DNA from 4 places in the Streptomyces sp. CA-210063 genome. Region 1 is predicted to be linked to each of the others. Evidence: riboswitches for the same ligand, from Rfam matches in the RefSeq annotation. Region 1 holds a riboswitch; each other region holds the start of a gene.
The links. Region 1 has a riboswitch for cyclic di-AMP ahead of JIX56_RS27935 (LysM peptidoglycan-binding domain-containing protein). Riboswitches for the same ligand answer to the same signal wherever they lie in the genome.

Region 1 (5,521 bases):
CCTTGTTGTCGGTGGCGTCCAGGTCGAACATCGCCTGGTCGATCAGACGCTGCTCGGTGGCGTCGTAGCCGACGAGCTCCGGGCCGATCTGCTCGATCACGGCGAGGACGGCCTTCTCGACACCCTTGCCGAGGTAGCGGTTGGGGTCGCCGTCACGGAGCTCGATGGCTTCGAAGGCACCCGTGGAGGCGCCGGACGGAACGGCGGCACGACCCGTGCTGCCGTCGTCGAGGCCGACCTCGACCTCGACCGTGGGATTGCCTCGGGAGTCCAGGATTTCCCGGGCTACGACGACGTCGATGGACGGCACGAGCATCTCCTTCTTGGGATGTGACGCGATGGCGACTAGAGCCTAACCGCCCCGGAGCCGTCGACACCCGACCGACCGCCCCATGGGCAGACAGACGGTATCCATTGTTCCCATCCGGAACAAAGCGGGGGTGAACACGAGAAGTGAACAGGAGGGGTGAACAGGAGGGGTGAACAGGAGGGGTGAACAGGAGGAGTGAGCAGGAAAGGGGGCCCCGCGGGAAAGACAAAACCCCGCCCCGGTGCGTACGGGGGAATGCGCACCGGGGCGGGGAGCTCGTGGGGACGGGGGGACGGCCCTCACGAGGCCTTCACTATGGAGGACACGGATGTGAGCGGGCTGTGGTTCAGCTGGGGAGCGGCCATTTTTCGGCCCAGCTCAGCCCGGCCACACCCGGTCCGGCCATGCCGGGTCAGCTCAGGTGGAGCTGCTGGCCCGGGAAGATGAAGTCGGCGTCGTCGATGATGTCCTTGTTCAGCTCGAAGAGCTTCTCCCAGCCACCCTCGACGTTCTCCTTCTCGGCGATGGCGCTGAGGGTGTCGCCGCTGACGACCTTGTACTCGCCGTCGCCCTTCTTGACCTTCTTGCCGGTCGGGGTCTCGACGGTGGCGCGCTCGGAGGAGCGGGAGGCGCGGGTCTCCTGGGTGCTCTCCTGGGTGCTCTCCTGCGAGGAGCCGGAGTTCGAGTTGCCGCTGGAGGCGGCGGCGCCGTCGTACGAGGCGCTGGACAGGCCGGTGCCGCAGACCGGCCAGGCACCCTTGCCCTGGCCCGCGAGGACCTTCTCGGCTGTCGCGATCTGCTGGGCCTTGCTCGCCTGGTCGGCGGTGGAGGCGTACTGCGTACCGCCGTAGGCGGCCCAGGTGGAGGCCGAGAACTGCAGGCCGCCGTAGTAGCCGTTGCCGGTGTTGATGGACCAGTTACCACCGGACTCGCACTGGGCGACGGCGTCCCACTCGGAAGCGGTGGCGGCGGAGGCGCTGCCGGCGACCATCAGCGGGGCGGCGATCGCGGCGGCACCGGTGACACCGGCGACGGCGATGGCGCGAGCAGCCTTGGACGGGCGGCGGTGCTTGCCCTTGCTGGAAAACAGCATGGAGAGATCCCCTCACCGACGCCTGCGAGGTGAGCTGTCGGGTTCGGGCCGGTTGAGTTGCCCGGCCACTCCTCCGTGGGAGGCGTGGCTTCACCCCAAGCCGCTCCGTCAACTGCCCGGTGCGGCACTTACCTTGGGTCCCCCGCTCCTGCCTACGGCGCTTGACGCGACGACTGTTCCATGCGGCCGTTGGCAGGATTCGGCGTACCGACCGCAGGGGCCCGCTGTGGCGAGCGGTCACGACCGTAAACACGTGATTCGCCGAATATCAAAGACGATCAGGGGGTCTGTGATTCATCTCCCACCGAGATCAAATCCGACATTCAGGGGCGAACCCCGACCCGAACTCCCGCTACTTTTCGCCCGTTTCGACGCCGACTTCAAGGGTCTGACCGGGAAGGATGAGGTCCGGGTCAGTTCCGACCGTGCCCTCGTTCTCGGCGTAGAGCTCCCGCCACCCGCCGTCCAGCCCGAGCGAGTTCGCGATGCCCGTCAGGCTGTCGCCCGCCCGGACGGTGTACGAGCCGTCCACGGCCTCGCGCGCCGCGTCGCCACCGCGGGATGCGTGACGGCCGGAGGACGAGGAGTCGGCACGGGAGCCGGTACGGGAGTCGCCGGCCGCGTCCGCGTCGGCATCGGTGCTTTCGTCGGCGCTGGTGCCGCGGTGGCGGCCGGTGCCGTTCTCGGTGTCCTCGGCGGCGGAAGAGTCATCACTCTGCCCCGAGTTGTCCGAGTTGTCGTTCTCGGAGTCGTCAGTGGAGGAGCTGTCGGACCCCTTCGAGGTGTCGCTGCCGGAACCGGTGGAGTCATCCGAGTCGATGTCGGCCTTGGTGGAGCCTTCGATGACATTCGCGGACGAGTCCGATGATTCAGATGAGTCAGTCGAACGGGATGAATCAGACGTACCGGATGTATCGGATGATCCGGATGAACTGTCCGAGTTCGACGAACCGTCCGCGGCGCCGGTGTCCACGTCGGCGGAACCGGAGTCACCGGCGAGGTTGTGGAGCACTCCGCAGACGGACCAGACACCGACGCCCTGGTCGGCGAGCACCTTCTCGGCGATCGCTATCTGCTGCGAACGGCTGGCCTGGTCGGCGCTCGTCGCATAGTCGAGGCCGCCGTACTTCTCCCAGTTCGCCTGGGTCAGCTGGAGGCCGCCATAACGCCCGTTGCCGGTGTCCGCGCTCCACGAGCCGCCGCTCTCGCACTCCGCCACCTGGTCCCAGGTGGTTCCGCTGGCCGCGCTCGCGCCGGTGGCGCCGAGGAGTGGGATGGCGATGGCCGAGCCGGTCACTCCGGCCGCGACGAGGAGGGCCGGAGCCTGACGGGGGCGACGGTGACGACCGTTCCCGGAGAGCATGCGGTTGCCTTTCACGCGACAGCAGGGGCCTGTGCGACGGGTGTGGTGGCCCTTCGCACTGACGTGTGAACGTATCGGCAGTCGATCAGTTGTCACAAGTTAATGCAGCGCAGATCACGTGAAGATCACAGAGCTGAGAGAGTGTCATCTCCTGGCGCGGAATGGGGTACTGCTACGGGCCGCTCACAGACCACTCACGGGCTGCTTCCGCGCGACGAATTCCACCGGAAGCGTGCGCAATCCCCGCATGATGAGCCCTCCGCGCCACCTCAAATCGGCCGAATCCACGGCGAGTCGTAGATCGGGGAGGCGGGTGAGGAGCGTCGCCAGCGCGGTCTGGCCTTCGAGGCGGGCGAGGGGGGCGCCGAGACAGTAGTGGATGCCGTGGCCGTAACCGAGGTGCTGGTTGTCGCGGCGGGAGAGGTCGAGGGTGTCGGGGTCGTCGAAACGGGCCGGGTCGCGGTCGGCCGCGGCGAGTACGACGAGGACGGGGTCGCCGGGGGCGATGTCCTCCCCGCCGATCGTGAGGGGCTGCGTGGCGAAGCGCCAGGTGGCGAGTTCGACGGGGCCGTCGTAGCGGAGGAGTTCCTCGACGCCGGTTTCGAGCAGCGCGGTCTCCTCGGCGGCGAGGGATGCCTGGAGGCGGGCGCGCTGTTCGGGGTGGGTGAGAAGGGCGTACGTGCCGTTCCCGATGAGGTTGACGGTCGTCTCGAACCCGGCGAACAGCAGGATGAACGCCATCGCCGCGGCCTCGTTCTCGGTGAGGTGCTCACCGTGGTCGGAGGCGCGGATGAGCCCGGAGATGAGGTCCTCGCCGGGGGTGGGAGCGTCGGGCAGCGCCTCGCGCTTGCGGTGGATGAGTTCGGCGAGGTAGCCGCGCATCTTCTTGACCGACCGCGCGACGCCGCCGCGCGGCCCGCCCCCGTGCCGGATCATCATGCCCGCCCAGTCCCGGAAGTCGTCCTGGTCCTCGCGGGGGACGCCGAGCAGGTCGCAGATGGCGTAGATGGGGAGCGGGAAGGCGAAGTCGTGGATGAGGTCGGCTTCGCCCTGGTCCGCGAACTGGTCGATGAGGTGGTCGGTGAGTTCCTGGACACGGGGGGCGAACTCGGCGACCCGGCGGGGCGTGAACGCCTTGGAGACGAGGCGGCGGAGGCGGGTGTGGTCCGGCGGGTCGATGTTGAGCAGATGCGTCATCAACTCGGCCTTGCGCTCACCGGGGATACCGGTCTTGCCCTTGGCGTGGGCCGGCTCGTCGTGATGTGCGGGGTTCTTGGAGAGGCGTCCGTCGGCGAGGGCCTGCTTGGCGTCGGCGTAGCGCGTGACCAGCCAGGCTTCCACGCCGCTGGGGAGTTTCGTGCGGTGCACGGGGGCGTGTTCGCGGAGCCAGGCGTAGGCGGGGTAGGGGTCGGTGGCGAATTCCCAGGTGAAGAGAGCGGGGGCCGGGGGCGGGGCGGGGGGCTGGTTGGTCACTCGTCGACGGTAGCGGGCGCGTCTTTCCGCGGTGCGGGCAGTTCGCCCAGCCGGATCTTCGCGAAGTAGTGACCTTGCCGGGCGGCTTCATGGAACAACCGCCCTGCTTCTTCCAGCGCTTCCTCCCCTTCCATGTGCTTTGCCAGCGCGTACGCGGCCCAGCCTCCTTCCTCCTCCTGCGCCATGGCCTCGCGAAGGAGCCTCTCTCCCTCCTCGACGGCACCAGTGCGCAGGAGAAGAGTTGCCAGATTCCGGCGCGCGTTGAGATGGCCGGTCTTCATGGCCTCGCGATACATCTGCTGCGCCGCGTCCAGATCGCCCGACACCTGGAAAACGAGGGCGAGGCCGTACAGCGCGGCCGGGTCCTCAAGGGCGACACCACGCCGGAACCAGAGCTTCGCGTCGTCCATGTTGCGCCGGTAGAACATCAGCCGGCCGAGGCTGGTCGCGACTTCTTCCCGACCCGCGTCAAACGCCCTGACGTACCACCCGAGGGCTTGGTTCGTCTTTCCGCTACCGACGAGCAGGTCACCCAGACGGTGCGCCGCCTCGGCGTCACCGCTCTCGGCCGCCCTCCACAACCACCGCTCCGCACGCTCCCGGTGCAACCGCCCCGTCTCGCGTGCCGCGCTGACGCTTCCGCTCTCCGCCGCGGCCTCCAGATACGGCAGCGCCGCCGGCTCGTCGCCGCTGTCCAGCAGATGCCTCGCCCAGGCTTCGGCCGCCCGTGGGTGTCCCCCCTCGGCCGCCCGGCGCAGCAGTTCCTCGCTCTCACCGCCCCCGACGCGGTCCGCGAAGGCGAACATCAGCTCTACGTCCCCCGCCTCCAACCGCTGGTGCAGCGCCGCACGGGCCGCCTCCAGGACGGCGTCCCGGTCGATCCGCGCCCCGGCCTGCGCCTCGTCGAGAAGCAGCCACCACACCCCGTCCGGGACGGGGTCCAGATCCTCCGACCGCAGCGCCTCCGCCACCAGCGCGCCGTACGCCCGCCACGTGCCGGCCTCCTCCCCGGCCAGGAGGAGTCCCGACACCCCGAACATGCGTGTCGTCGCCCACGCGAGGGCGTCCTCGAACGACTCGCGCTCCTCCGTCCCGTACTGCTCCTGGACCCGTCTGAGCAGGTCGGCCGGTACGGCGCCCGTCACGCCGCATCGTGCCAGGTCCACCGCCGCCCTCACCAACAGCTGTCCACGCGGATGCTCGTCCCTCGTCCCTTCTCGCCGCCACTCGTCGAACAGCAGGTGGCCGACCGCGAAGTACGAGGCGGCGCCCTCCTTGCCGC
Region 2 (5,521 bases), 2.6 Mb from region 1:
CCACGGCCTCGGTGTCCTGGGCGACGGCGGCCGGGGCGCGCCGCACGCGGCGGGGCTCGCGGGCGCCCCCGACGTCGTCGTGACGGTCACGCTGTCGAAGTCGCTGGGCAGCCAGGGCGGTGCCGTCCTCGGCCCGGCGCATGTCATCGACCACCTGGTCAACGCGGCCCGTACGTTCATCTTCGACACGGGCCTCGCCCCGGCCGCCACCGGGGCGGCGCTCGCCGCGCTCCGGCTGCTGCGCCGTGAGCCGGAGCGCGCCGCGCGGGCCCGCGCGGTGGCGCGGGAACTGCACACACGGCTGACGGCGTCGGGCCATGAAGCGGTGCGGCCCGACGCCGCCGTGGTGTCCGTGCGCGCGCCGTCCCCGGATCAGGCGGTGCGGTGGGCGGCGGACTGCCGGGCGGCGGGTCTCGCCGTCGGCTGTTTCCGCCCACCGTCCGTGCCGGACGGCGTGTCGAGGCTACGGCTGACCGCCCGTGCGGATCTCACGGAGGGGCAGATCGACCGAGCCGTGGGGATCATCGGCGATACGCGACCGTGAGTCGGCGTCCCGGCCGAGCGTCGCCGTAAGCGGAAGTGCGTGCGCTGTCGGTGGTGGTCACCGAAGCGTGGTGATGAATCCCTCCCAGGCCTCGGGGTCGAACAGCAGGGCGGGCCCCGCCGTGTTCTTCGAGTCGCGTACGGCCACCAGACCGGCCCAGCGGCCGGACCCGGGACGGGCCGTTTCCACGCAGTTGTTCATTCCGGTACTGCGGCTGCTGCGCAGCCATCGCACCCCGTGCAGTTCGGTACTGGTGGGTACGTTCCGAGGCAGTGCTGACATGGTGCCTCCTTACGCGCCGGCGGCGAGCCCGGCGATGTAATCCAACGAGTCCTCGGGCGAAAGGGCGTGGATCTGAAGGGCTTTGAAGGCCTCGACATACGCCTTGAGGTCTTCTTTCCGCTCGAGGTAGAGGCTACTCGTCAAGTGGTCGAGAACAACCACGTCCAGATCAGATGTGCTCCTAAATGAGAAAATTACGAAAGGGCCGGTGATGCCGATATGCGCCCCGGCAGTGAACGGCAGCACCTGCAGTCGCACTTGGGGAAGGGCCGCCGCCTCGACCAGACGGCCCAGCTGCCGGGTCATGATCTCCGGACTGCCCACCTCCCGCCGTAAAACGCCCTCGTCGAGCACGGCGCTCAGCTCCATCGGCGGATTCCCGCGCAGAATTTCCTGCCGCGCGAGCCGCACTTCCACGAGCGCGTCGAGTTTGTCGTCTTCCAGCCCCTCCACCGCGGCCCGGGTCACCGCCCGGGCGTACTCGGGGATCTGCAACAGCCCCGGCACCACCGAGGTCTCCAGCGTCCGCATCCCGCTGGCCTGCGACTCCAGGCTGATGAAGTCCCGGTACGTCGGCGGCAGTACGCCCCGGTACGCGTGCCACCAGTTGTGCCGCCCGCCGCCGTCCTCGGAGCCCGCCAACGCCAGGAGCAGCTCCCGTAATTCGGCGTCGTCGATCCCGTACGCGTCCAGCAGCTTGCGTACGTCCGCGGGCTTCACCCCGCTGGCGCCCGTCTCGATCCGGCTCACCTTGGACTGGTGCCAGCTGACGAGACGGGCCGCCTCGATACTCGTGAGACCGGAACGGGTGCGCAGGACGCGCAACTCGGCACCGAGCTTGCGGCGGCGCACCGCCGGTCCGTATCGCATGGGTTTCTCCTTCCGCCCGGCGCGCGAAGGTCGGGGTGACGACAGAGGATGGACGAAGACGCCACCCGAATACGGTCGGCCGTCGGAGAGTTCACCGCTTCGAGCGACAGATATATGCATATCTTGGTGGATCGCCACCCGTGACGGCCCAGGTAGTGGCAGTCTGGCGCGAAGCACCAGTCCGGGACCGTAGTCGAACCATCCGCTCCCTGTCGGACACCGGTCCCGTGGGAAAGGGACGCCTCGCCATGGCAGATCACCAGGAAGCATCCGTCACTCTGCCGAGCGATCCCGCCTCGGTGCCCGCGGCCCGAAAATACGTCGCCTCCGTGCTGGCCGAATGGGGTCTGCCGGGCGACACGGACATCGCGGACACCGTGCGCCTGATCGTGTCCGAACTCGCCACCAACGCCGTCCAGCACACGCTGGGTCAGTCACCCACGTTCACCGTGGACATCGCGCTCGACCGGGACGAGCAGCTGCGCATCGGCGTCACCGACAGTCATCCCCGCTTTCCGAAACGCCTGCCCGCCGCCGTCCAGCAGGACAACGGCCGGGGCATGGTCATCGTCCGCTGGCTGACCGCCGAATGCGGCGGCAGGCTGAGCGTCAGACCCACACGGGAGGGCGGCAAGACGGTGGCGATCGAACTGCCGTGGACGATCTCCGTGCAACCGGTCAGGGCAGGCGGTCCGCAGGAGCCCTGACGGAGTCCTCGCCCTGCCGTACGGGGGTCGCCTCGCCCTGACGCGGTCCGGGCGCCGTCGTGCCGCCGACGCGGCCGGCGCGTCCCACCAGCTTCGGGAGGACGCCCCACAGAAGCAGACACCCGAGCAGCGTGCCGGCACCGGCGGTGATCCCGGCCGTCCGGCCGAGGGTCACATCCACCACGAGCAGTACGGAACCGGTGAAGGCCGGCATCAGCACGATCAGGCCCGCGCTGGCCAGTCGGGACGAGACCTGGACGATGGTGGGCTTGGCGTTCTGCTGGAAGAGCGAGCGGTGCAAGGCGGCCGGGGCGGTGAAGAGCGCCGCCGCGAGGACCGCGAGGAGCAGTGTGGTGACGTAGGTGGCGCGCTGTACGGAGTCCAGGTCCGGGAAGCGCGGCGTGAAGGCCAGCGTCAGCAGGAACGCGAACAGGATCTGCACCCCGGTCTGGGTGACCCGCAGTTCCTGCAGCAGCTCGGCGAAGTTGCGGTCGGCGCGTTCCTGAGGCGTCTCGTCGCGTGCGGGGCGGGTGCGTTCGTCGGCCATGGATGAACGGGTAACCAGTTCGGCCCGTGGTACGCCTCTTGAGAAGGGGCGCTCAGGACCGCCACAGGGGCGGTTGAGGAGCAGTCAGGGGGCGGCCGTGGTGCCGCCGCCCCCCGACGGTGGGTCAGCGGACCCGGCCGTACCAGACGCTCTTCGTCCAGATCTTCTGCAGTCGGACGACGTCACCCGTCTTCGGCGAGTGCCAGATCTTTCCCTTCCCCGCGTAGATACCGACGTGGTAGACGTTCGATCCCGAGTGGAAGAAGACGAGGTCTCCGAGCTTGCGGCTGCTCGCGGAGATGTGCTTCGTCTTGTTGTACTGCTGCTGAGCAGTACGGGGCAGCTTCTTGCCCACCTTCTTGAACGAGTAGAGCGTCAGGCCTGAGCAGTCGAACCTGCTGGGGCCCGTGGCGCCGTACCGGTAAGGGGAGCCCTTCTTGGAAGCCGCGACCTTGAGTGCCTTCGACGCCACTGTGGCGGCCTCGGCGTCGGAGGCGACGCCCGGGACCACGATGCTGCCGCCGACGGCGGCGATGGTGAGAGCCGAGGCCGTACCGGCCCGGGTCAACAGCGACGGGACACGATTCAGCGCAGTCATGCGCAACCCTTCGTCAGCCGCCTGTGAAGGATGACCTGTCGGATTCGGGCTGGCGAAGTTGCCCGGCCGCGTCTGCGGCTTCACCCCAAGGGCTGCTCGGCGCGGTCATGGCTTGACCGTTCCGGCGACCCGTCGTGCTTGGGTCCTCCACTCCTGCCGATGCAATCCTGTCGACCGGTCATCCGGGCGGCGGCAGGACTCGGCGTCCACCCGGATCGCCCCGCCGCTGCGGCGGGGGCTTGTCGTCAGGAAGGGATCTTGACGCACGGACGTCCGAAAATCCCAACGGAACCGTGGATTTGTGGTGTTACTCACCACTCGCCCGTTCGGGTGGACAGGCTGATTTCGGCTGCTGTGTCCACGTGGTCGAGGAGCTCCGCACCAGCACCGGAGCAGTTCATTCCGGCAGTGTGGTGGGCGCGTTGCGCAACTTCACAGGTCTTCTGGACGGATGGGCCGATAGGTCGATCGGGGTAGGCCGTCCGGAGGGCGCCGAGCCCGGGCCGGACGCCCCGTCAGTAGTACGGCGCGCGGCCCGGGATCGGTTCAGGCCGGCGAGTCCTCCGGCTCCGGCGGCAGCGTGACCCGGGCCGCCCGCCGCTCGCCGTCGAGAACCCGCAGGGCACGCGCGAGTGTCGGGGCGTGCACCTCGTTCTCGCCGCGCCTGTGCATCAGTTCGAGTGCGTCGCGCAGGGCGGTCGCCTTGGTGACGAGCGCCTGCGCCGCCCGCAACCCGCGGTATGTATCGCCCGGACGGGCGGGATTGATCCGGCCGAGCAGGTCGACCACGTCCAGATAACGGTCGATCAGCTCCGCCTCGGCGCGGGTGAGCGCGGGCAGCGGCGGCAGTTCGGGCGGGAGCATCGACGGCTCACCTCGCGCCGGGGGGCGTGTGCGAGGTCTTGCGGCTCGCGACGACCCGGTCGGCCAGCCCGTAGGCCACGGCCGCCTCGGCGTCGAGGAACTTGTCCCGCTCGATGTCGGCGCCGACCCGCTCCGGGGTCTGCCCCGTGTGGCGTACCAGCATCTCCTCCAGCTTTCGGCGGTTGCGCGTCAACTCCTCCGCCTGGATGGCCAGATCGCTCGCCTGCCCCTCGATCCGGTCGGTCAGCGCCGGCTGGTGGATCAGCACGCGCGCCCCCGGCAGTACGGACCGCTTGCCCGGTGTGCCGGCCGCCAGGAGCACGGCGGCGGACGACCCCGCCTGCCCCAGACAGACGGTCTCCACGTCACAGGTGACGAACCGGATGGTGTCGTAGATCGCCGTCATCGCGCTGAACGAGCCGCCGGGGGAGTTGATGTACAGCGCGATGTCCCGGTCCGGCGACTGGTACTCGAGGTGCATGAACTGCGCCATCACATCGTTCGCCGAGGTGTCGTCGATCTGCGTCCCGAGGAACACGATCCGCTCTTCCAGCAACTTCGAGTACGGATCCATCGTCCGGGTGTCCGAACTGGTGCGTTCGGTGAACTGGGGTAGCACATAGCGGCTTGACGGTCGGTTCGCGGGCATGAGGCACGCCTCCTCTGATCGACATCTGTAAAAAATGTACAGGACGTACGAACTCTGAAGGAGGGGATCGGCTGACAGCGAAAATCCCCGCGGAGCGAGGCGGCTCCACGGGGATCTGTGTCGGGTTGCTCGGTTGCTCGGTTGCTCGGTGGATCAGGTGATCAGTTGAGCGGCGCGGGGGCGGGCGTCCCGTAGAAGGTGATCGGCGGCCAGCCGCGGGTGGCGGCCAGTTCGTTGAAGGCGTTCGCGACCTCGAGTGCGGTGATCTGCTGGGCCGCCGTGGCATCCGCGGCGCCGACGGTGAAACTGAACGTGAGTTCCGTCGACTCGGTGTCCGGCATACGGACCCTTCCGCTGAACTCGGTGCCGGCCGGGAAGTCGACCGCCGCCGCCTCGCTCTCGGCGCTCGCGCCCACCGTCGTGGCCGCCTGCGCCGTCCCGCCCGCCGCGAGGACCGCTC
Region 3 (5,521 bases), 2.5 Mb from region 1:
CCCAGCGCGAGCGCGAGGTGCTGCGCCTCATCGCCCGCGGCTATGCGTACAAGGAGATCGCCAAACAGCTCTACATCTCGGTGAAGACGGTGGAGTCCCATGTCTCCGCCGTACTGAGGAAGTTGCAGCTCTCCAACCGCCACGAGCTGACGAGATGGGCGACGGCACGGCGCCTGGTGTGAGGGCGGCGACTGCCCACCCGACACAAGAACGCCGGTTCTCCCGAAAGGCCGACGCAACGACTGAGACACGCAAACACCACCGGGGGCCGGGCGCCCCTGCCCGGAAGCAAGGGTGACCCATCTCGACCGGCTCAAGCAGCCCCGCTCAGGCCACCCGTGTGGCCCCCGCGTACGGCATCTCGTCGAGCGGTGCCACGCGGACCGGGGCCGACGGGTTCGGGGCGTGGACCATCTGGCCGTTGCCGACATAGATGCCCACGTGGCTGATGCCGGAGTAGAAGAAGACGAGGTCGCCGGGGCGGAGTTCGGAGCGGGCGACGCGGCGGCCGGAGTTGATCTGGGAGTAGGTGGTGCGGGGGAGCGAGATGCCGGCGGCGCGGTAGGCGGCCTGGGTGAGGCCGGAACAGTCGAAGGCGTTGGGGCCGGTGGCGCCCCAGACGTAGGGGCTGCCGAGCTTGGAGTAGGCGTAGGAGACGGCCGCCGCGGCGCGGGAGTTGGGGGCATCGGCGGTGGCGGAGGCAGGTGACACCGGGCCGGTGAGGTTGCGCCGGGACGAGGCCGAGGAGCGCGAGGCGTGTCCCGTGGCTCCGCCCGCGGTGTCGAACCGTGCCCGGTCCTCGGCGGTGAGCCGGCCGAGCAGCTGCCGCGCGCCGGTCAGCTTCGAGGTGACGGTCTTCTTGTGCCGCTTCAGCTCCGTCTGCCGGGACTTGAGGGTGCCCAGTTCGACGCGGGCGGCTCCGCGCAGCCGTTCGATGTCCAGCAGTTGCTTCCGTACGCTCGACACGTCGGCCGCCTGGCGGCTGCCGACCCGCTCGGCGAGGGCGGCGCCGTCCAGGTATTCGTCCGGATCGGCGGAGAGGGCGAGCTGCCAGGAGGGGTCCATGCCCCCGCGGCGGTACTGTGCCGCGGCCAGCGAACCGAGTTCGTCCCGCGCGGAGTTGAGCCGGTCGGTGCGGCGGGCGGCCTGGTCGCGCAGCTCTTCGAGGTTCTCCTGGGCCTGGTCGGCCTTCTCCTTCGCGCCGTTGTACTTCTCGGTGGCGACCTCGGCCTCTTGGTACAGCTTGTCCACCTTCGCCTTGACCTGTTCAGGCGTGAGCTGTGGATCGGCGTGCCCGGTGCCGTCGAAACCGGTCGCGGTCGCCGCGCCCGCGAGGGCGAACGTCGCGGCGGTGCGGACCGTATGGCCGCCGAGTGAGCGCTGTCTGGGCTTGCGGTGCGCTGCCACGTGGACTCCACGTCCTCTCCGTACGACCGCCGTCCGCAGTACGAACATCGTCTGTCCGTACAGGACCGCCTGGGGGAGCGGTTACGCGTCCGGCGGCGGCCCGCACAGGGGGAGCGGGACGCCGCCGGACCTTTCTCGGCGGTGGTGTCCGACTGCCGCCCCTGGCCCGGGCGGCGGTGGGGAGCCGGTCACCTGCTGGAGGACGGTAAACCTGGCCGTGTCGGCCCCGTACCGGGTTGTGCGGAAGTGGCGTGCACCGACCGCGAGGTGACCGTATGTGACCGTGATCCCGTCCTGGCGCCGCCGACTTCACGCTGTGCGATGACCGATGCGGCGATTTCGGACCGGGTGGAGGTGTGGCGGTGCTATGGAGCGCATATATGCAAGATCGTTAAGGCGTCGCCGGACGCCCCGAAGGCCACTTTCAGCGCCCCCGGTGGCCGCCCCGGTGCCCGCCCCGGTGCCCGACGGAAAACGGTCCTCTCATTAGGCTCCGCGCATGGACGTACTCATCCACCTCTTCGTCGCCCTCCACATCATCGGCATCGCCTCCCTCCTCGGCGGCTTCCTCACCCAGCTGAAGGCCATGGGCCAGGGCGCGGCCCGCTTCGTCCCGGCCATGCTCCACGGCGCCCTCACCATGCTCATCACCGGCGTGATCCTCGTCGGCCTCAACCAGGCCGACGACCAGCCCGTCAACAACATCAAGATCGGCATCAAGCTGGCGCTGCTGATCGTGATCCTGGGGCTGGTGTATGTGAAGCGGGACGAGGAGACGGTGGAGAAGCCGCTGTTCGGGCTGGTGGGCGCACTGACCACCGCGAACGTCTTCATCGCGGTGCTCTGGACCTGAGTTCTCCGCGCTCTGGCAGGACCCGGGCGACCCGTCGCCTACGCCGGTCGCACCACGCTGTGGATCGACGACTCGCCGTCGTAGAACACCGACTCCTCGCGGACGTACGCCCCCGGCTTCGGGGCGTGGATCATCATGCCGTTGCCGATGTAGAGGCCGACGTGGCCGATGTTGTCGTAGAAGAAGATCAGGTCGCCGGGCCTGGCGTTGGTGAGGGGGACGGTGGTGCCGGCGTTGACCTGGTCGTAGGTGGTGCGGGGGAGGTCGACGCCGGCGGCCTTCCAGGCGGCCTGGGTGAGGCCGGAGCAGTCGTAGGAGCCGGGGCCGGTGGCGCCCCAGACGTACGGCTTGCCGATCTGCGCGCGGGCGAAGGTGAGGGCCTTGGCGGCCTTCGAGGCGTAGGTGGAGTCCTCGGCCGGGGCGGACGTCTCGGTGGTACCGGTGGACGTCTCCGTTCCGGTGGAGGCCTCCTCCTGGGTGCTCTGGGCCCCCTGGGTCTCCTGCGCCGCGGCCTGCCGACGCGCCAGCTCCTCCGCCTTGCGCTCGGCCTCCTCCTGCTCGCGCTGTTCGATCGCGGCGAGCCGGACCCGCTCCTCGGCGGTGAGGGTGGAGAGCAGTTCGCGGGCCTCGGCCAGCTTCGCCTGGACCTTGGCCTTGCTGGTCTTGAGGGCGTTCTGCGACTCGGTGAGCTGTTCGAGGCTGTCGCTCGCCGCCCGGCGCTGCTCCGTCGCCTCGGCCTGCTGGGTGATGTACCCGTCGACGGCTTCCTTCTGACGGCCCGTCAACCGGTCCATCAGCTGGTTCTGGTCGAAGTAGTCCTGCGGGCTGTCCGCCAGGAGCAGTGACGCTCCGTCGGGGGCCGCCGCGCCCGTGCGGTACTGGGCGGCCGCGAACGAACCCAGTTGCTCCCGCGCCTCGTTGAGTTTGTCCGTGCGCTGGGCGACGTCGTCGAGAAGGGTGTCGACCCTCTTCTTCTGCTTGGTCGCCTTCTCCTTGGCCGAGTTGTAGTTCTCGGTCGCCGTCCCGGCCTGACGGTAGAGGTCGTCGACCTTCTTCTCGACTTCCTCCAGGCTCGGCTTGTCGTCGGTCGACGGGGCGGCGTTGGCCGTCTGGGAGAGCAGGGCCACGGAGGTGAGGGCGGCCGTGGCGAGTGCGGGGGTGCGTATGCCCGCGCGCGTTCGGACGGCCGGACGCGGCTTGCGGTGCGGCGCCATGGTTCGGCGTCTCCTTCCGTTGTCCGCCTACCGAGTTAGCTGTCGGGTTCGGGCGCAAGCTTCGGAAGGTTTGCCCTACGACCCTCGCCGCGTACGGCGGCCGGATCGATTCACCCCAGAGGTCGGTGGGTCCCCGGCTCCGGCTGCCTCGGGAGGCGTACCGGACTCGGCGGAGGCCGTGCGGCCCGGCGACGTTCGCCGGTTGGGTCGTACGGCCTGAGAAAACGCTAGCCAACTCGTGTGGCCCCTGTGAAGGTTGATGTTCGATATGCCCGATACGTTTTCGTGACCTTAGCCTCTCGGACGCGATAGGTGGTACGTTCGATCGCTCACCGTCGTGAGGTGGGTACGGCGAGTGGCGGATGTGGACTTTCCGGGGTGGCCCACCGCTGTCAGTGGGGGCGCCTAGACTCGGAGAGCGATGAGCAGCCTCTTTGACGACAGCTTCCTGGCGGACCTCCAGGCCCCCCGCGGCCATGCGGAGGAACCCCCGCCGCCGCCCGAGGACGATCACGTACCGGAGCCGCTTCCGGACGATCTGTTCGGCGGGAAGTTCGACGCGCCCCCGGACCGGGACGAGTACTACCGCGGCGGCGCCCCCCGCCCCGCCCTCGACGCGGCGGCGCTCCTGGACGGGCTGAACGAGAACCAGCGCGCGGCCGTGGTGCACGCCGGCTCGCCCCTGCTCATCGTGGCCGGTGCCGGCTCCGGCAAGACCCGTGTGCTCACCCACCGCATCGCCTATCTGCTGGGCGAGCGGCATGTCCATCCGGGCCAGATCCTCGCGATCACCTTCACCAACAAGGCCGCAGGCGAGATGAAGGAGCGCGTCGAGCAGCTCGTCGGCCCGCGCGCGAACGCGATGTGGGTGATGACCTTCCACAGCGCCTGCGTACGGATCCTGCGCCGGGAGTCCAAGAAGCTCGGCTTCACGTCGAGTTTTTCCATCTACGACGCCGCCGACAGCAAGCGGCTGATGGCGCTTGTCTGCCGGGATCTGGACCTCGACCCCAAGCGCTTCCCGCCCAAGTCCTTCAGCGCCAAGATCTCGAACCTGAAGAACGAGCTGATCGACGAGGAGGACTTCGCCGCCCAGGCCACCGACGGCTTCGAGAAGACCCTCGCCCAGGCCTACGCGCTCTACCAGTCCCGCCTCCGCGAGGCGAACGCGCTCGACTTCGACGACCTGATCATGACGACGGTCAATCTGCTGCGCGCCTTCCCGGATGTCGCCGAGCACTACCGCCGCCGCTTCCGCCATGTCCTCGTCGACGAGTACCAGGACACCAACCACGCGCAGTATTCCCTGGTCAGAGAGCTGGTCGGCAGCTCCGAGCACCCCGTGGACGTACCGCCCAGCGAGTACGACCTACCACCCGCCGAGCTGTGCGTCGTGGGTGACGCCGACCAGTCGATCTACGCCTTCCGCGGCGCGACCATCCGCAACATCCTCCAGTTCGAGGAGGACTACGCGGACGCGACGACGATCCTGCTGGAGCAGAACTACCGCTCCACCCAGACCATCCTGAGCGCCGCCAACGCCGTCATCGAGCGCAACGAGTCCCGCCGCCCCAAGAACCTGTGGACCAACGCGGGCGCGGGCGCGCAGATCACCGGGTATGTCGCCGACACCGAGCACGACGAGGCCCAGTTCGTCGCCGACGAGATAGACCGACTGACGGACGCGGGCGAGGCGAAGGCCGGAGACGTCGCCGTCTTCTACCGTACGAACGCCCAGTCCCGTGTCTTCGAGGAGATCTTCATCCGCGTCGGCCTGCCCTACAAGGTCGTCGGCGGCGTCCGCTTCTACGAGCGCAAGGAGGTCCGGGACGTCCTCGCGTATCTGCGCGTCCTGGCCAACCCGGAGGACTCCGTCCCGCTGCGCCGCATCCTCAACGTGCCGAAGCGCGGCATCGGCGACCGCGCCGAAGCGATGATCGACGCCCTTTCGCAGCGCGAGAAGATCAGCTTCCCACAGGCGCTCAAGCGCGTCGACGAGGCGTACGGCATGGCGGCCCGGTCGACGAACGCCGTCAAGCGGTTCAAC
Region 4 (5,521 bases), 680 kb from region 1:
CGCGCACCTCGTCGACCCGGTCGAAGTCGGCCGGGCCCGAGAGCAGCAGCCGTTCGGGCCCGGTGTCGTCCAGAAAGCCGTCGAGGGAGACGGCGGCGGACAACAGGACGTAGGGCTGGGGCATGGACGCGCTCCCTGACGGTGACCGTGATGGCGGTGGGCTTGGTTCAAGTTTTAAACAATAACTACACTGTACGTATGACGACCCGCTGGCTCACCCCCGAGGAACAGCGTGCCTGGCGCGCCTACGTGGCCGCGAGCTCCCTCCTGGAGGACGCGCTCGACCGGCAGCTTCAGCAGGAAGCCGGTCTGCCGCACCTCTACTACTCCGTGCTGTCCGCCCTCTCCGAGGCGCCGGACCGCCGGATGCGGATGACCGATGTCGCCGAGCGCCTGAAGATCACGCGCAGCCGTCTGACGTACGCCGTGACCCGGCTGGAGAAGGACGGCGTGGTGCGGCGCGAGGACTGCCAGTGGGACAAGCGGGGCAGTGTCGCCGTGCTCACCGACGAGGGCATGGCCCTGCTGGAGCGGACGGCGCCGGGCCATGTCGAGACGGTCCGCAAGGCCGTCTTCGACCACCTCAGCCCCGAGCAGATCGGCCAGTTCGAGGAGATCTGCGCGTCCATCGCGACGGCGATCCAGGGCGGCGCTCCCCGGGCCACCGGCTCCGACGACCTGCCGTGGCGCCGCCGTGCGTGTCCGTCGAGCCAGGCCGGTCAGTAGGCCCACCGCGAGTTCCCTGTGTTGCGGGAATGTGAGGCACCTCAAAACGGGTTGCTTGAAATTTGAAGCAGGGGTTAGAGTCCTGCCGAGCGTGGTGCTTCAAATCTGAAGCACGGCGGCACCCGCACCAGGACCGGAGAACCCGCATGCCCGACTTTCCCGCTGCCACCCCGCGTGCCCGCGTCCGGGTACCGCTGCGTTTCCACGACGGCTACGGCGTCGACACCGAAATGGTCACCTTCCACGGCCTCGTCGACGGCCAGGAGCACGTGGCGATCGTCCTCGGCGACCCTGCGCCCGGCACGGCCCCGCTGGTCCGGCTGCACTCCGAGTGCCTGACCGGCGACGTCTTCGGCTCGGCCCGCTGCGACTGCGGTCCGCAGCTGCGCGAGGCGGTGGAGCGGATCGCCGACCGTGGCGGTGTCCTCCTCTACCTCCGCCAGGAGGGCCGGGGCATCGGTCTCTACAACAAGCTCGACGCGTACGCCCTCCAGGACCAGGGCCTCGACACCTACGAGGCGAACGCGGCGCTCGGACTGCCGGAGGACGCCCGCGACTACACGGCGGCGGCCCAGATGCTGGGCGCCCTCGGCATCGACGAGCTGGACCTGCTCTCCAACAACCCCGACAAGGGGCAGCAGCTCCGTGACCTGGGTGTCGGCGTCCGGCACCGCGTCCCCACGGGCGTCTTCACCACCGCCCACAACGTCCGCTACCTCCGCGCGAAGGTCCTCCAGACCCAGCACACGCTCCCCCTGCCGGAGCTGACCGAACTGACGGCCGGCTGAGTCCCGGAGGAAACGGGAAGGGGACGGGAAGGGGACGGGAAGGGGACGGAAACGAGGACGCGGGGAACGAGCCAGGGGCGGACCGGTGCGACCGGCCCGCTAGCCCACTCGGCCCCGCCGACTGGCCCCGCACCCCACCCCCGTGAACCCTGTATCCGTGGGGCAGCGAGAGGGCGCGAGGCAGCCGGTCGGCCGGCGTTTCTCGTACGCCCGTACGCTCGTCCGCGTCATCCCGGTCCTGCTGATCGCCATCGGACTCTTCTACGACCACTTCACCCCGCGCGAGTTCACGGCGGTCCCCTTCTTCACCGCCGCGCCACTCGTGGCGGCCCCGCTCTTCTCGCTGCACGGCACGGTGATCACCGGTGTGGTCTCGATCGCCGGCATCACCGCCGTACACATCCGCTACGGCGACACGGGCCACGTGGACGCGATCACCGAGATCGCGACGGTGACCACCGTCGCCGTACTGGCCGTACTCATCAACCGCCTCGTCCGCCGCAGCGACGCCCGGCTCGCCACCGCCCGCGAGATCGCCGAGGCGGCGCAGCGGGCCGTACTGCCGGTGCCGCAGGAGCGGATCGGCGGGCTGGAGATCGCCGCGCGGTACGAGGCGGCGCAGGCCGGGGCGTCGATCGGGGGTGATCTGTACGCGGTGCAGGACTCCCCCCACGGCGTACGGCTGATCGTGGGCGATGTGCGCGGCAAGGGGCTCGGCGCGGTGTCGGCGGTGGCGGTGCTGATCGGCGCGTTCCGGGAGGCGGCCGAGCAGGAGTCGACGCTCGAAGCGGTCGCCCAGCGGCTGGAACGGGCGCTGGCCCGGGAGGGAGCGCGGCGGGAGGCGGCGCGGCGGGACGCGGCCGTGGAGCGCGAGGGGTTCGTCACGGCCGTACTGGCGGAGTTCCCGCACGGCGCCGGCCGCGCCCGGATCGTCAACCGCGGCCACCCCTCACCACTGCTGCTGTACGCCGACGGCGTCCTGCGCACCGTGGAGGCCCCGCAGCCCGCGCTCCCGCTCGGCATGGACGACCTGGGCACCTGGCCGGACCGCGCCGAGGAGACCGGATTCCCGCCCGGCGCCACGCTGCTCTTCTACACCGACGGCCTCTCCGAGGCCCGCGACGGCCGAGGCGTCTTCTACGACCCGGCCGAGCGGCTGTCCGGTCGTACGTTCCCCGGCCCGCGCGCCCTGTTGACAACCCTCGCGGAGGAGGTGCGCCGACACACGGGCGACCGCACGACGGACGACATGGCGCTCCTGGCGGTCCGCCGCCCCTGACGCCCTTCTCGCGCCCTTCTCGCGCCCTTCTCGGCACCTCTCCGTGTGCCTCCCCACACGTCTCTCTCACATCGTTCACGATCGATGTCACCGAACGTGTCCGCCCGACCTTTCTCCGTATACCAACTGACGTGCCGTCAGAACTCTTGTTACTCCAGAGGCAAGGTCAACTCGCCCGTTTTCCGCCCCTCATGACCCGTAAGTCCTGCGCGAAAGCCGGAACGATCATCCAGAACAGCTTGGAATGGAGTACTCGCGTCTATTAACGTTCGATAACGCAGCGCGGTCGTCCCAGCCGTCACAAGAGACGGCTCCGTGCTCACGCGCCGAATCCCGCAAGGGAACCGGGGAACCACCACCCTGGGGTGAATCGCGCGGAAACCGTCGTGGCAGCACGTCAGGTTTACGCGCGTAGGAGACCTTCCTGCTCCGAACCCGTCAGCTAACCCGGTAGGCGAGAAGGAAGGAAAGGAGTACGCCCACGTGGCGTCCAACCGGTCCGCGACCGAAGCCCCGTTCGTACCGAGCCAACGCGACGGCGAGAGCCAGACGTTCGGTTACGGCAGCTACAACAGCGACAACGAGGGCCCCTGGCAGGAGTGGAACCCCAACGAGGAGTCCATTCGCCCCGCTCGCGGCCGGCACCGCGTCGCCAAGAAGGGCGGCGGACTCGCCCGTGGCGGACTCGCCCGCAGCTCCACGGTTCTCGGCGTCGGTGTCATAGCCGCCGTCGGCGGCGCCGGTATGGCCAGCGCGCAGTCCGGCAAGGCCCCGGTGTCCATATCGATGCCCGACGTCGGTTCGGTCTTCGAGGACGACACGGAGAAGGAGGAGGAGGCGGAGCCGCAGGCCTCCACCACCCCCCTCAGCAGCGCCGGCCTGATCGCCGCCGACACAGAGCAGGGCACGGCGGACGCCGGCGAGGCGCTGCGCGCCCGCATCATGGCGCAGGCCGAGTCCCAGCAGGACGCCTTCGACAAGGCCTCCGCCGAGGCCGCCCAGACGGCCGCCGCGAAGAAGGCCGCCGAGCAGGCCGCCCAGGAGAAGAAGGAAGCCGAGGCGAAGGAAGCCGCCGCCAAGAAGAAGGCGGAGGAGGAGGCCGCGGCGAAGAGGGAAGCCGAGCGCCTCGAGGCCCTCGCCAAGCAGTTCACGCTTCCCACCTCCTCGTACACCCTCACCTCCACCTTCGGTCAGGCCGGCCCCTACTGGTCCTCCGGCTACCACACCGGCCTCGACTTCGCCGCGCCCACCGGCACCCTCATCAAGGCCGTCCACAGCGGCACCATCACGCGGGCCGGCTATGAGGGCTCCTACGGCTACAAGACCGTCCTCACCCTCGATGACGGCACCGAGATCTGGTACGCCCACCAGTCCTCCATCGGCGTCAGCGTCGGCCAGAAGGTCGCCACCGGCGACGTCATCGGCCGCGTCGGCGCGACCGGCAACGTCACCGGCGCCCACCTCCACATGGAGGTCCACGCCGCCGGCTCCGCCAACGGCATCGACCCGGCGGCATGGCTGCGCAGCAAGGGCCTGAACCCGTAAGACCCGAACGAACGGCAACCCCGCAAGGCCGTTGGGCCGGCAGGGACCCGAGACGCCGCGCAACCCCATGAGGGCTGCGCGGCGTTCGTCATGCGGGGCGGCGGGGGCCCGGGGCCTCTCCTCTGTCTCCTCCTGACGGATGACGGATGACGGATGCTTCACGCACCGTTCACGCTGAGGCGGAATGCGAACGTCTGGCCCACCGGTTGACGTCGCACATGACTTCTCTTCGCAAGCTGGGCACGTCCGACATCGAGATCTTCCCGCTCGCCCTCGGCGGCAACGTCTTCGGCTGGACGGCGGACGAGGACCAGTCCTTCGCGGTCCTCGACGCCTACGCGGCCGCCGGCGGCAACTTCGTCGACACCGCCGACTCCTACTCGGCGTGGGTCGAGGGCAACAAGGGCGGCGAGTCCGAGACGGTCATCGGCAAGTGGGTCAGGTCCCGCGGCAACCGCGCCGACGTGGTCATCGCGACCAAGGTGAGCCAGCACCCCGAGTACCAGGGCCTGACGGCGGCCAACATCAAGGCGGCGGCCGACGCCTCCCTCACCCGCCTCGGCACCGACTACATCGACCTCTACTACACCCACTTCGACAAGCCCGAAGTCCCCGTCGAGGAGATCATCACCGCCCTCGACGACCTGGTGAAGGCCGGCAAGGTCCGCGCGATCGCCGCGTCCAACATCACCCCGGAGCGCCTGAAGGCCTCCCTGGACTTCTCGGAGGCCGAAGGCCTGGCCCGCTACGTCGCCCTCCAGCCCCAATACAACCTGGTCTCCCGGGACACCTACGAGGGCCCCCTCCAGCGCCTCGCCGCCGACTCGGGCCTCTCCGCCGTCCCCTACTTCGCCCTCGCCATGGGCTTCCTCACGGGCAAGTACCGCCCCGGCACGACGATCGACAGCCCCCGGGCCGCCGGTGCCGGCGCCTACCTCGAAACCCCGGCCGGCATCCGCGTCCTCACCGCCCTGGACGAGATCGCCGAGTCCCGCGGTGTCGCCCACGCCACCATCGCCCTGTCCTGGCTCACCGCCCAGCCCACCGTCACCGCCCCCATCAGCTCCGCCCGAACCGTCGACCAACTCCCGCCCCTGCTGGCCTCCGCCGACCTCACCCTCACCCCCGAGGAACTCACCAGGCTGACCGAGGCCTCGGCGTAGCTTCGACACCGTCCGCTGGG

Region 2: another riboswitch for cyclic di-AMP. It lies ahead of JIX56_RS39500 (C40 family peptidase); the one in region 1 lies ahead of JIX56_RS27935 (LysM peptidoglycan-binding domain-containing protein).
Region 3: another riboswitch for cyclic di-AMP. It lies ahead of JIX56_RS16730 (C40 family peptidase); the one in region 1 lies ahead of JIX56_RS27935 (LysM peptidoglycan-binding domain-containing protein).
Region 4: another riboswitch for cyclic di-AMP. It lies ahead of JIX56_RS24790 (M23 family metallopeptidase); the one in region 1 lies ahead of JIX56_RS27935 (LysM peptidoglycan-binding domain-containing protein).

The regions. Positions count from the first base shown of each region.
Region 1 covers NZ_CP102512.1:6,366,449-6,371,969, reverse strand. The annotation lists gene eno (phosphopyruvate hydratase) at 1-316, opposite strand, end outside; gene JIX56_RS27935 (LysM peptidoglycan-binding domain-containing protein) at 723-1,403, opposite strand; cyclic di-AMP (ydaO/yuaA leader) riboswitch at 1,408-1,573, opposite strand; gene JIX56_RS27930 (LysM peptidoglycan-binding domain-containing protein) at 1,756-2,766, opposite strand; gene JIX56_RS27925 (cytochrome P450 family protein) at 2,950-4,239, opposite strand; gene JIX56_RS27920 (tetratricopeptide repeat protein) at 4,236-5,521, opposite strand, start outside.
Region 2 covers NZ_CP102512.1:9,015,470-9,020,990, forward strand. The annotation lists gene JIX56_RS39475 (8-amino-7-oxononanoate synthase) at 1-544, shown strand, start outside; gene JIX56_RS39480 (DUF397 domain-containing protein) at 602-826, opposite strand; gene JIX56_RS39485 (helix-turn-helix domain-containing protein) at 836-1,696, opposite strand; gene JIX56_RS39490 (ATP-binding protein) at 1,945-2,403, shown strand; gene JIX56_RS39495 (DUF6328 family protein) at 2,375-2,950, opposite strand; gene JIX56_RS39500 (C40 family peptidase) at 3,075-3,548, opposite strand; cyclic di-AMP (ydaO/yuaA leader) riboswitch at 3,552-3,722, opposite strand; gene JIX56_RS39505 (hypothetical protein) at 4,095-4,412, opposite strand; gene JIX56_RS39510 (ATP-dependent Clp protease proteolytic subunit) at 4,420-5,061, opposite strand; gene JIX56_RS39515 (hypothetical protein) at 5,223-5,521, opposite strand, start outside.
Region 3 covers NZ_CP102512.1:3,911,234-3,916,754, reverse strand. The annotation lists gene JIX56_RS16745 (LuxR C-terminal-related transcriptional regulator) at 1-182, shown strand, start outside; gene JIX56_RS16740 (C40 family peptidase) at 328-1,407, opposite strand; gene JIX56_RS16735 (hypothetical protein) at 1,907-2,260, shown strand; gene JIX56_RS16730 (C40 family peptidase) at 2,299-3,474, opposite strand; cyclic di-AMP (ydaO/yuaA leader) riboswitch at 3,484-3,656, opposite strand; gene pcrA (DNA helicase PcrA) at 3,896-5,521, shown strand, end outside.
Region 4 covers NZ_CP102512.1:5,684,336-5,689,856, forward strand. The annotation lists gene JIX56_RS24770 (dihydrofolate reductase family protein) at 1-124, opposite strand, end outside; gene JIX56_RS24775 (MarR family winged helix-turn-helix transcriptional regulator) at 199-726, shown strand; gene JIX56_RS24780 (GTP cyclohydrolase II) at 873-1,514, shown strand; gene JIX56_RS24785 (PP2C family protein-serine/threonine phosphatase) at 1,672-2,793, shown strand; cyclic di-AMP (ydaO/yuaA leader) riboswitch at 3,108-3,265, shown strand; gene JIX56_RS24790 (M23 family metallopeptidase) at 3,277-4,338, shown strand; gene JIX56_RS24795 (aldo/keto reductase) at 4,557-5,501, shown strand.